One region of the Paenibacillus sp. NRS-1782 genome, then DNA from elsewhere that is predicted to be linked to it. Evidence: predicted binding sites of a transcription regulator. Region 1 holds the regulator's gene; each other region holds the start of a gene.
The links. The regulator Rex, encoded in region 1, represses fermentation and respiration genes when NADH is low (regulators of the CRP and FNR family bind a similar motif). The targets are predictions, from matches to a motif close to TTGTGAAATATTTCACAA.
Positions count from the first base shown of each region.

Region 1 (3,194 bases):
AATTGCCTTCGCTGCGTCAGCAGTTGGCAAAGTCGGGGCATGAGAAATCGACCGATTGGGCTTCTACCATTGACCAACTGTATCCGCTCGTGCTGGAGGTCAAGGAGACTTGGGATCTGCTGAGCGACAAGCTGTTTGGCATGCTGCCGGAGCGAAGTGATGCGACACCGGGCGAAACAGGGCAGTTTTCTTCCCGTCTCAAGCCGTCGGCCAAGCCTGCCAAGTGGGATCAGGCTGCTGCGCTGGAAAATCAGCTTTATGTAACGATGAGCGAAATTTTGCGCAGGGGCGACAAGCTGATGCTCGATGTGAAGGAAGAACATGACGATTATGCGGCTGACAGCCTCATTACAGATATTACGGGGCTGCTTAAGGATTTGGCAGGCATTAGGGAAAGCTTGCGCTTTTTCATGCGGATGGATGATGAGACGACCGTATATTGGCTCGAAGCGAGCGGACAGTTCCGCAGCAAGTCGCTACAATTTTATGCGGTGCCCGTCGATGTGAGCCGCCAGCTGAAAGAAATGTTTTTTGACAAGAAAAGGAGCATTATTCTGACGTCTGCTACCTTGTCGGTGGATAAGTCGTTTCAGTACATGACCGATCAGCTCGGCTTGCAGGAGGCCGCAGATCAAGGGCGGCTGATGACTACGCAGCTCCCGTCACCCTTTAACTACAGGGATCAGGTGTTGCTAGTCATTCCAAGGGATTTCCCGAGCGTGAAGGGCAGTGTAGGAGATGAGCATTTTGTAGATATGCTCGTCAGCTCGCTAGGTGCGACTGCCCAAGCGACGCGGGGGAGAATGCTCGTTCTCTTTACCTCCTATCGCATGCTCCGGCAGGTGTATGAGCCGCTTAAGGAGGCGTTAGCATCCAGTGACATCACCGTGCTGGGGCAGGGCGTGGACAGTGGGAGTCGCAGCAAGCTGACCCGACGTTTTCAGGAAGCTAAAGCTTCTGTGTTGCTGGGAACCAGCAGCTTTTGGGAAGGCGTCGATATTCCGGGCAAGGCGCTGACGTGTCTGGCTATCGTCCGCTTGCCGTTCCAACCGCCCAATCACCCGCTGCTGGAGGCTAAAAGTGAGCTGCTCCAGCAGCAGAAGAAAAATCCTTTTATGAAGCTGTCTGTTCCACAGGCTGTCATTCGCTTCAAACAGGGATTTGGACGTTTGGTACGTACCGCGAGCGACCACGGGGTTGTTATCGTTTATGATACGCGTGTGATCGAATCCTATTACGGGAAGCACTTTTTGTACTCGTTACCGGGACCAAAAATGGAGCATATGCCGACGGAGCAAATGGTGCCCCGTATCGCCGAGTGGCTCCAATCCGCCCCGGAGACAGAGGTATAACGGACGGACATCTATATATATCCGTTACAATTAGGGGGAGCATGTATGAAATCAGATAAAATTTCAGAGGCTGTCGTACGGAGGTTACCCGTATATTTACGTTATCTGAATGCACTGCACAAACGGGAGGTGGCTACGGTCTCTTCCCAGGAGTTAGGACAAAGACTGGATTTGAATCCGGCTCAAATTCGTAAGGATCTAGCGTATTTTGGAGATTTTGGCCGTAAGGGTATCGGCTATGATGTTACTTATCTTATCGAGAAAATACGCCATATCCTGAAAATCGATCAGCAAATTAACGTGGTATTGGTCGGAGCAGGTAATCTGGGGCAAGCCCTTTCGAATTATAATGCTTATTTAAAAGACAATATGAAAATTGTAGCAGTATTTGATGCTGTGCCAGATAAGGTCGGAACCAAGATCAATACGCTGGTCGTACAGCCAATGGATGAACTGGAAGCGACCGTGAAGGAACAAAACATTCGGATCGGGATTATTACCGTACCGGATTTTGAAGCTCAGAACGTGGCTGACAGGCTCATAAATAGCGGGATTGGAGCGATTTTGAACTTTGCCCCGACCACTCTCAAAGCACCAGCAAATATTCGAATACATGTCACAGATTTTACAACAGATTTGTTAAGCCTCGCTTATTATTTGGAAGACGGAAAGGAAGATATGCAACATGATGGAAAATAAATGGATGATTAAGAACGGCTCTTTTGCCGTGAACAGACCGGAAGCGGGGGTAATCCACGGCTATATGATCGTGGAGGACAGCCGCATTACCTATATTGGCGAGACTTTGCCAGCGGGTGAGGAAGAGACGGAAGCAATTGATGGTAACGGGCTGCTGTTTTTACCTGGCCTGATTAATACACATGGTCATGCGGCGATGTCTCTGCTGCGCGGGCATGGGGACGATCTGGCTCTTCAAGTATGGCTTCAGGAAAAAATGTGGCCGATGGAAGCCAAGTTTACGTCTACGGATGTGTACTGGGGTACGTCCTTGTCCGTGCTGGAAATGCTGAAAGGTGGTACAACCACCTTTTTGGACATGTATGATCATATGGACGAGGTGGCTCGTGTAGCTGAAGAGTCCGGCATTCGTGCCAGTCTGATGCGTGGAACGATTGGATTATGTTCGGAGGAAGAGCAGCGGATCAAGCTGGCTGAGGCTGTGAATTTTGCGCGTAATTGGCATGGAAAAGCAGACGGTCGCATTACGACTATGATGTCTCCGCATGCGCCGTATACGTGTCCGCCTGCGTTTATCGAAAAATTCGTGCAGGCTGCGCATGAGTTGGACTTACCGTTGCATACGCATATGTCCGAAACGATTGCCGAAGTAGAGCAAAACGTACGCGACTACGGCTTGCGCCCGGTTGCGCATTTGGATAAGCTCGGCTTTTTCTCCCGTCCATCGCTTGTTGCCCATGCTGTTCATTTGAATGACGAAGAAATAGCTTTGTTGGCTGAACGTGGTGTAGCGGTTTCGCATAATCCGGGCAGCAACTTGAAGCTGGCGAGCGGTGTGGCAAGAGTGCCTGATCTGCTCCGTGCAGGCGTTACTGTCTCTCTCGGAACAGACGGTCCCGCCAGTAACAATAACCTGGATATGTTCGAGGAAATGCGTCTGGCTGCACTCATTCACAAGGGAGTATCTGGCGACCCAACCGCAGTTCCTGCGGGTGAGGCGTTGCGTCTAGCAACGGAGTACGGAGCGAAGTCGATTGGCTTGAATGAGGTAGGGGCGCTGGCAGCAGGCAACAAGGCTGACTTTATCGCGCTTGATCTCAATCAGGCTCATTTCTTGCCGCGTACGGATCTCATTTCCCATGC
Region 1 is NZ_JBITPH010000051.1:59,333-62,526, reverse strand. Features, by position in the region: gene dinG (ATP-dependent DNA helicase DinG) at 1-1,352, shown strand, start outside; gene ACIFQM_RS19845 (redox-sensing transcriptional repressor Rex) at 1,398-2,051, shown strand; gene ACIFQM_RS19840 (amidohydrolase) at 2,038-3,194, shown strand, end outside.

Region 2 (3,194 bases), on a different contig from region 1:
GAGCAGCCGCTCAGGATCATACACTCGCTCCGTCATATTGCGAACTTTGTTGCAAATGGCTCCTTTCGTAATAGGATGATCCGGATTACCGGTCACCTTGACGATCTTTCCATCTTCCTTGTGAAGCAGGAGCCCGCACGTATCCGGGCAATCCAGCGGACATACAGCCGGAAAAACACCGTCCGTACGCTCCGTCGTTCGCTGCCCCCTTTGCAAGTCTTGCTGAAGCACAGCCTCAGGAGGCGCGCTGTTGCGATGATCCATGGTGTTGATGCTCCTTTCCGTTACCGTTTCCAAAAATTACACTGTTCTTATCATATATACAGCTATGTCCTATGGCAAGAGAAGGATTTTGCCAACCCAAATCCGTCCACAAAGCTCAAAAAATCCGCTTGCTGCTCACAGCAAAACGGATTTCTAATATTCTATATTTTTTTTGATCATACCTGTTTCAGTATTGCATACCAAGGGTAAAAGAGATCAAGGCATTATGGACGAGAGCACACTCATCCTCCATGCCAAATCATGGACCACTCCCAAAAAAATCCGCCATGACAGGTTTCGTTCCCCCGGACCTGCCATGGCGGATTTGCTTTGTTCCCATTTTTTCAAAGCGCTGCTTAATCAAGCATGGTCACTCAACGGAGTTGTTGCAGTAGACGAAGGTGCCTGAGATGAATCATTCACAGAATGTACAGCGGAATGGGGCTTTTTCAAATATGCCAACCAGTAAGCTCCAGCTACGAACATGCTTCCTCCCACCAAATTCCCCAGCCAAACCGGAATGAAGTTCATGACATAATCTGCCCATGAAAAATGACCTGCGAAAATAGCCGCCGGAATCAGAAACATATTGGCTACAACGTGCTGGAATCCGATAGCTACAAAGGCCATTGTTGGGAACCAGATCCCCATAATTTTGCCACCGATCGAATCCGTGCTATACGCCAGCCATACAGCCAGCGCTACCAGCCAGTTACATCCAATACCGGATATAAACGATTGCAAAAAACTCTCATGCAGCTTGTGTCCCGCCATATCAACCACTTTGTCCAAATAAGGTCCTGTCTCGGTTAAACCCAGCACATGACCAAAGAAAAAGGCAACAAACAACGCGCCTGCAAAATTACTAAGCGTAATAATCGCCAAATTACGGAACATCGCCCCGGTCTTGATCCGTCCTGCCCATCTCGCCAAAGGGACAGCCATCATATTACCAGTCAGCAATTCTCCGCCTCCGATCAATACCAATACCAGACCTACAGGGAACACGGCTGCTCCAATAAAGGTAGCGATACTTCCCCATTCTTTGGGTGCGCTTGCGATAACACGTATATCCAGCAAAAAACCAAGCGCAATGAATGCACCTGCCAAAAATCCCAATACCACCGCCACAGTCCATGGATTGTTCGCTTTGGCCACTCCTGTTTCCACCGTCTTTTCAGCAATCTGCACCGGTTTATAACTTGCCATATATTCCGCTCCTTTAACATCTTTTCACTCGAATGTTCTCTCTCATATTTTATTTAAAATCAGTGATTTTGTTTGTGAAAAAAATCACTTTAATGAATATTAAAAAAAACAGCCCTTGGATAAAGGGCTGTTTTTCATGTATTATTACGTCTACTGCGCCTACTATGCGCTTTACATTTAGTTGTATTCTTCCTTTTCAACTGCTCTCAAGAACCAAATAACTCCGCCGAGGCCTCCCAGCGCCACGACTACAAGAAAAAGGATATAAAACAAATCCATAAGCTACTTACCCCCTAATCCTTATGCTACTATATATTGTACTATAAGGATTCGTGCATACGTCTCAGATTGTTGACAAACTTATGAACAATGTCACAGACAAAATGAATTATACGGTAATTGGCTTCCGTTCAGTTATTGGCGGCAATGCTTGCAAACCCGCTGCATTCAAGAAATTCCAAGGCTTGTTATAATGCGGCTGGAAGAAGAAATCCACAAAGGCCAGTTGATCAATGGTCATATGATTTTGGATCGCCACCGACAGGGTATTAATCGATTGGGTCAAATCTACCTTCGACATCATTTGTGCCCCGACAATTCTCCGTGTTTCCTGCTCATATACAACCTTCAGCAGCACCTTTTCCGACGTTGGCATAAATTCAGGACGGTAGCTGTCCTCAATGGTTACAGCCTCTACAGCCATACCTTCGTCTGCTGCTGCCGCTTCCGTCAAACCTGTTCCTGCAATATTATCTTCATAAATTTTAATACCCGAAGTTCCCTGTGTTCCCATATAGGCAATGGTCGGTTGAACCAAATTGCGTGCCACCAGGGTACCCATACGAACAGCGTTGGTTGCCAATGGAATATAAGCTGTTTTGCCTGTCGGGTTGTAGCGGATTGCACAGCTATCGCCTGCGGCAAATACGTCCGGGCAGCTGCTTTGCATATAATTGTCCACAATGATCGCGCCGTTGGGCAGCATGTCTACCTGACCTTTAAGCAGATCCGTTTGAGGACGGAAGCCGATACAGAGAATAGCAAGCTCTGTTTCATATTCTCCTTTGGATGTAACCACTTTATTCACCTTACCGTTACTTCCTTCAAAACGGCTCACTGTTTCTCCCAGCACCAGCTTGATGCCATGTTGCTTCAAGGAACCTTCAATTCGGTCTGTATATTCCGGGTCCAAATATTTATTCAAAATACGATCCGCGCTGTCAATCAGCGTAACGTTCTTACCGTTCATTTGAAAAGCTTCCACCAGCTCAACACCGATATATCCGGCTCCGACAACTGTAATGTTCTGTACATGCTTGGCTTTCTCAATGATGTCATTGGAATGATTATAGTTTTTGCAGAGCAGAATATGATCAAGCTCAATACCTTCAAGCTTCGGAATAATAGGCCACGAGCCTGTAGTTACAATCAATTTATCAAAGGTGTCCGTGAATTCCTCTCCTGTTTGGAGATTGCGTGCTTGCAGCGTTTTGCCTGCTGTATCGACATTCGTTACCTCATGAAGCATCTTGGTCACGACACCCAGCTCAGCCAGTTCATTCGGAGAAGAATAAAATAAACCGTGCGGATCTTTGACGACACCACCTACGTACAGTGCAATACCACAGGATAAAAACGAAATATTGTCATTACGCTCATAAACGGTAATTTCTGCATCTGGATAGCATTTGGCTGTGTTGACGATGGCTGCCGTACCTGCG
Region 2 is NZ_JBITPH010000024.1:17,546-20,739, reverse strand. Features, by position in the region: gene ACIFQM_RS10545 (molybdopterin-containing oxidoreductase family protein) at 1-264, opposite strand, end outside; gene ACIFQM_RS10540 (formate/nitrite transporter family protein) at 625-1,473, opposite strand; gene ACIFQM_RS10535 (FAD-dependent oxidoreductase) at 1,862-3,194, opposite strand, start outside.
Region 2: the regulator Rex is predicted to act here: its motif matches at 1,546-1,563, upstream of ACIFQM_RS10540 (formate/nitrite transporter family protein).

Region 3 (3,194 bases), on a different contig from region 1:
CTGGTCATTGTTGATATACGCATGCCGGGGATGAGCGGGCTGGAGGTCATACGGAGCATACGCGAATTGAACGGCGAGCCTTTTCACTTTCTCATTTTAAGCGGATATGCGGACTTTGATTATGCGCGGCAGGCGATGGGCTTTGGCGTGGATGGTTATTTATTGAAGCCTGTGGACGAAGAAGAAATGACGACAGAGTTGAAACGGGTACGTCGAAGCATTGAGAGCGAAAAAGAAGACGGCAAGTGGGGAAGTCCACCTGTCCATGAGCGCGATTGGATCGAAATCCTGCTGTTTCCGGTTCAGGAAGATCAGGCTAATCGTGGTGCATTGGAGCACAGCAACCCTCTCCACGGAGGAACGGAGCAAGCCGAACATCATGGCCAGCATCCGGCGCTACCCTCTTTGGATTGGGGAAGCTATCAGGTCGTACTGCTGGATCTACGGATACCCGACTGGGATCGGCAAGCCCGGCAGTCGGCAGCAAAGCTGCGGCTAACGGAAATGTGCGGGGAGCAGGGCAGGGGGATTGTATTCGAGGCCGGAATATATACAGGCGTGCTACTTCCTGCCACGGTGGACACAGAAGAAAATGCTGTTCGATTGCTGGCTTCCTGGCGACAGGAGCTAAAGCCGTGGGCAACGAAAATATACGTAGCTGCTGGAGATCCTGTGAAGAGACTTCATGATATTCCGAGTTCTTTTGAACAGGCGCTGCGTCTACTGGAGCGTACTTTTTTTTTCCGGGCGGAAAGGGTTATGCTTACCAGTGACCTGCACGATTTGGAAGCTTCGGACGAGGAAATGCGCGAAACGACGGACAAAGCCTCAGACCCCATGCGTTATGCAGAGAAGCTGTACTACGCGCTGGATATGTCCAATCGTGAAGCTGCAATACATGTATTGAAGGAAATGGAGGTCCAATTTCCACAGCTCTATCGCTCAGAGGCTGAAATCAAGGCGGCTTTTGCACGGACATTTACCTTGGCGCTGAACAAGTATGCGGCTGGACAGGAACAGAGCCGTACGGTGCTGGAAGAGCATTCCCGCTTGATTACGGATGTATATGCCTATTCAACCTTGGGAGAGCTGGTGGATCGGTCGGTGGAGCATATGGTGCAGTGGATAGGTCAGACCGATTCAGGTGGTAAGGAAACGATCATGAAACAATTGATTGATTTCATTCATAGTCATTATGATGAGAATTTGCGCTTGGAGCTGTTGGCGGATATGTTTAATTACAACAGCGGCTATTTGGGCAAATTGTTCAAAAGCCATACGGGCGAAGCTTTTAACGCCTATCTGGACAAGGTGAGGATCGAGCGGGCAAGGGAATTGCTTGCACAGGGAATCAGGGTGCATCAGGTGGCAGGACGTGTCGGATATGCCAATGCCGATTATTTTCACGGCAAATTCAAAAAATATGCGGGGATGTCGCCTTCCTCCTATCGTAGTCGGGTTCAGAAGAACAGAGGGACGGATGGCAGTTGATGGATTCCCGTGGGTTCAATTAATGAAGTCTCTCTTGCGGATGTCGGAGTAAAGTCTCCGAGCGAAGAGAGGCTTTTTTCATGGAAAAAATTTGGATAGATCAATCGAAAATGTCACACTAACTAGAAGATTTGAGCTGTTTTCATAAATTAGACATCATTAAGACACAGCTTTGACACGATGTTCACACTTTCGATTCTATTTCTATCAAATCTATTCTATATAATGATGATATTCTGAAGCCGGGTCATGTGATTCCGTAATGAAGATGCCTGAGGGGGCTATTCATAAAAAGTGATCGTTCCATATGTAATAATGTGAATACAATCACAAGGATGAAGGAAGGCTTCAGAACCTAATTATTAACATTCATTCTAAAGAGAAGCGCAAGGGGAGGAATAACATCATGGACGTATTAGAATTGGCACGGTTGCAGTTTGCAACCACAACAATTCTTCACTTTGTTTATGTACCGATCTCCATTGGATTGTCGTTGCTGGTGGCGATTATGGAGACTATGTATGTAATCAAAAAAAATGATTTGTACAAAAAAATGGCTCAATTCTGGGGAACTTTTTTGCTGATTAACTTTGCAGTAGGCGTGGTCACCGGGATTTTGCAGGAGTTCCAGTTCGGGATGAACTGGTCTGACTTTTCCCGTTTTGTCGGTGATGTGTTCGGTACGCCGCTGGCGATTGAGGCACTGCTTGCCTTTTTCCTGGAATCAACCTTTATCGGATTGTGGGTATTCGGCTGGGAACGGCTGTCCAAAGCAGTCCATTTAACCTGTATGTGGCTGGTATCCATCGGTACGATGCTGTCTGCCCTGTGGATTTTGGCGGCCAACTCATTCATGCAGCGTCCGGTAGGATACGAGATTCATAACGGTCGCGCAGAAATGAAAGATTTTTTCGCTCTGTTGACGAACGAACAACTGCTATGGGAGTTTCCACATACGCTGTTTGCAGCTTTTGCGACAGGCGCTTTTCTCGTCGCGGGTATTAGCGCATGGAAGCTGATGCACAAGAAGAATCTGGATTTTTTCAAGCCTTCTTTCAAAGTAAGTATTATTGTTGCCTTGATTAGTTCGATGTTAATCCCGATGTTTGGTCACGGACAGGCTCAATATTTGGTGGAAACACAGCCGATGAAAATGGCTGCGAGTGAAGGGCTATGGGAAAACAGTAGTGACCCGGCCCCTTGGACAGTTATCGCAGGTATTGACCCTAAAAAGAAGGAAAACAGCTTTGAAATTAAGCTTCCTTATCTCTTGAGTTTGCTGTCCTATAACAAGCTGTCCGGCGGGGTTTTGGGGATGAATGAGCTTCAGGCACAATACGAAAAAGCCTACGGCCCCGGTAATTATATTCCGCCGGTACGTACTACATTTTGGAGCTTCCGCATTATGATTGCGGCTGGATGTGCCATGATTGCACTTGCTTTGTACGGAGCTTATCTGACATTCCGTAAAAAATTGGAGGGCTCGCATCGCTGGTTCTTCCGCTTGATGATGCTTGGTATATCTCTTCCATTTATTGGAAATACTGCGGGTTGGATCATGACGGAAGTGGGGCGTCAGCCTTGGACTGTCTTTGGTTTACTTCAAACCAAAGATTCGGTTTCGCCTACCGTTGGGGCAGGGGAAGTGCTGTTCTCACTGATCTCGTTTACCGCATTGTATTTAATTTTAACGGGTGTGCTAG
Region 3 is NZ_JBITPH010000012.1:76,571-79,764, forward strand. Features, by position in the region: gene ACIFQM_RS04385 (response regulator) at 1-1,491, shown strand, start outside; gene ACIFQM_RS04390 (cytochrome ubiquinol oxidase subunit I) at 1,898-3,194, shown strand, end outside.
Region 3: the regulator Rex is predicted to act here: its motif matches at 1,807-1,824, upstream of ACIFQM_RS04390 (cytochrome ubiquinol oxidase subunit I).

Region 4 (3,194 bases), on a different contig from region 1:
AAAGTAATCGGCTGCTTGCACGATTGTATCTGCCATATTTTCCAACGTCTCGAAGAATATATCCTTTTTCTTCAATCTCATTAACGATTACCCCTTTACGAAAATATCCGCAACCTGTTTCGACTGCATTAGACAACCTTTGCTATCTTATCACACTCATCAATGTTTTTGTAAAGTTTGTAAAGGCAAATTTCATAATATTAAGTATACATTGCCCGACAAGGAAGTTCATTATGCGACAAATTATATCTAGAAAGGTGGATTATGGATTCCTCATTTTACTTCTACACTTACATGCTCGTTCAGCGAAACGTCCGCCGGAACCACATGTATATAGGATGTACCTGGTACCAATGGAATTTCAACTCCATTTTTCATAAAACGAATAGCATCACCGGGCGTATGCTGCCACTCGGCGTGTATCAACTTCCCTTGTTGAAACAACATAGCCTCTCCACCGCCTTTAAGCTCAACGCTCAATCGACCTACATCATCCAGCATTTGGTGCCTGGTGCTCATCACAATGACATTGGCCGCAGAGAGCTGCTTGTTATTGTTTTGATCCACATGTGACTTTTCGTTCACAAAACGCTTATATTGCTGATCTGACGGATCGTAGATGTAAGATACCTTGTAGCTTTTAAGCAAAAAGCGGATTTGCAAAGATACTGCCTCCCCGTCTCCCATGATCGAAGCTTCACCGAATTTAAGGTAGTTATATACCGGAACCACCGTCTGCTTGGCGTAGCCTTTACTTTCGCTTCCTTGGCGAAGTCTGTTCACATCTGTGTACAGATTGTGTGGAGGACGGCGATCCTTGCTTCTCCAGAAGTAAGCTCCCCCATTCGAAATCTCATCCAGATGCTCTTTTCGTTGCTGCTGTAAAATCGCATAGGCATCTGTACTTCCCCCGGCGTGTATCGGCAACGCCCCGTAAGTTTCGCCCAGCTCAATCAGATACGGCCGGATGCTGCGGACCGGACCTATTTTCACATCACCACCATGACTTTGGAAAAAAGCTACCAAACGTGTAATTCCACCTTCTGCGAGAACTTCATATACCATGTCAGCCTCGCTAAGTCCCGCCTGAGGTCGTGCGGCTGGAGCATTATTAATCATAATCGCAAGCGGTCGTTCCAGAACACGCTGCTCCACCGGAAGGCCGGTAAGCGGAGCTGTAAATGCCGGAATATTCGTTTCCTTGGACGGTTCAAGCGCTTCCGGCTGTGTTTGTTGCTTAATGGGTTGGGGCACGGGTTCTGATTCACCCGATTTGGACATAGCAGAACAGGACATCATGGTCATACATAGCAAAACCGAGGTCATCACACGCAACCATTGGCTTCGATTGAAAATGGGCCCGAACAAATTCATCCCTCCAGTTAGACATTTTTCTCATTATAAGCGTTATTTCCTGTTTTTGTCTTGATTGAAGCTCCTCATCACTATAGAATACTTATCTGAAGACATTAAAATTTAAAAAATATTCATACTTTGTGATTTTTATCACAAATAACTGTAACTGAACCTAATACAATAAGGGTGTAGCAGAGATGATCATCCCAAACCAATGAAATACAACCAACATTATAAGAGATAAGAAAGAGGAGTGGTTTGAATGTTTAACAACTGGTTGCGAGAAAATAAAGTAGCGATGTGGCTGCTGACTGTAGTACGGGTTTATCTGGGTTATGAATGGATGACCCATGGACTTGAGAAGCTGACTGGCGGATTCGATGCAGGCGGATTTATCTCGGGGGCCATTGCTAAGACAGGCGGAGAACACCCCGCTGTACAAGGCTGGTGGGGTTCGTTCCTTGAAGCCTTTGCTCTACCCAATGTCGGTCTGTTCAACGTCCTGATCCCACTGGGTGAGTTCCTGGTCGGAGTTGGCCTGCTTCTTGGTACACTGACTACATTAGCTGCCTTGATGGCAATGGTTATGAACTTCTCGTTCCTATTCTCGGGCACAGTAAGCACCAATGCAATCTACCTGCTGTTTGAAATCTTCCTTGTCGTTGCTGGCGCAAACGCTGGACGGATTGGCTTGGATCGTTGGGTATTGCCCTTCCTGCGTGGACTGTTCCGTAAAAATAAAGATACCTTTCCAGCAGATCCTGCTCGAAAAATAGCTTAAGCTACCCAAAAAAACAACCGTTACCCTCCGGGCTAATGGTTGTTTTTTTGTGCAGCTATGCTGCCGTGGTTTATAGATTCGAACGTTCTTTTTTCACATTTACGTATCACGTTCTTGACCGAAAACCCAACAATTGAGACTCAGTGAGCCCAGGACATAGGACTGAAAAAGCTTCTGCGCCGAGCGCTGGTCATCCGCAGCCCCCATCGCGTAAAACAGCGGCGAAAAATGCTCTATCCCATAAGAGGGAACCGCCTGTTTGGCATAAGGAGCCTTTTTATCATATTGGAACAAATGACGTAAATTCCATTCCTGAAGCTGCTGACCGATCCAGTTATCATATTGAACCGCCCAATCTGCTGGCTCATTCGTCTGCTTGAGTGTTCGCAAGTTGTGGACCAATCCGCCGCTTCCGATGATCAATATGCCCTGTTCACGCAACGGTGCCAGCATCCGCCCAATCTCATACTGCTCCTGCGGAGCACGTCTGGAATCAATGGAGAGCGGGACGACCGGGATGTTCACATCAGGATATATATGCCGCAAAACCACCCATGCTCCATGATCCAGTCCCCGGTTCCGTACCGGCTGGTGGAACAGGTTATGCTGACTGAACAGATGCTTTATCTCCTCATACAGCTTCGGATCGCCTGGTGCAGGGTAATCAAGTGTGTACATTTGTTCAGGAAAGCCATAGAAATCGTGCAACGTCGCATGCCGGTCATCCGCCCCGATACATTGATCAGCACTATCCCAATGCGCGGAAAAGATGACTATTCCTTTGGGTCGGGGCAGGCTCGCGCCCAGCTCTGCAAGAAAGCTGGTGTATGCGTTGTTTTCTAAAGCCAGTGTCGGTGAACCGTGCGCAACAAAAATTGAGGGTAATGTCATCGCTGCCAACCTCCACACGCCAGTATAGTGTTACTCTTCCATTTTACTCCGGTGGAGGCGTAATTTCCAATACAATCCGTTGCAGCCTGAAATCAGATCATCCAGTGCTGCCAATCCCGCTGAATATTCTCCTGCTCATCCAGCCATTCCAGCGTCCGGTCGATCA
Region 4 is NZ_JBITPH010000010.1:42,441-45,634, reverse strand. Features, by position in the region: gene ACIFQM_RS03730 (DUF47 domain-containing protein) at 1-81, opposite strand, end outside; gene ACIFQM_RS03725 (DUF3048 domain-containing protein) at 274-1,374, opposite strand; gene ACIFQM_RS03720 (DoxX family membrane protein) at 1,619-2,137, shown strand; gene ACIFQM_RS03715 (dioxygenase family protein) at 2,237-3,028, opposite strand; gene ACIFQM_RS03710 (alpha/beta hydrolase family protein) at 3,121-3,194, opposite strand, start outside.
Region 4: the regulator Rex is predicted to act here: its motif matches at 1,495-1,512, upstream of ACIFQM_RS03720 (DoxX family membrane protein).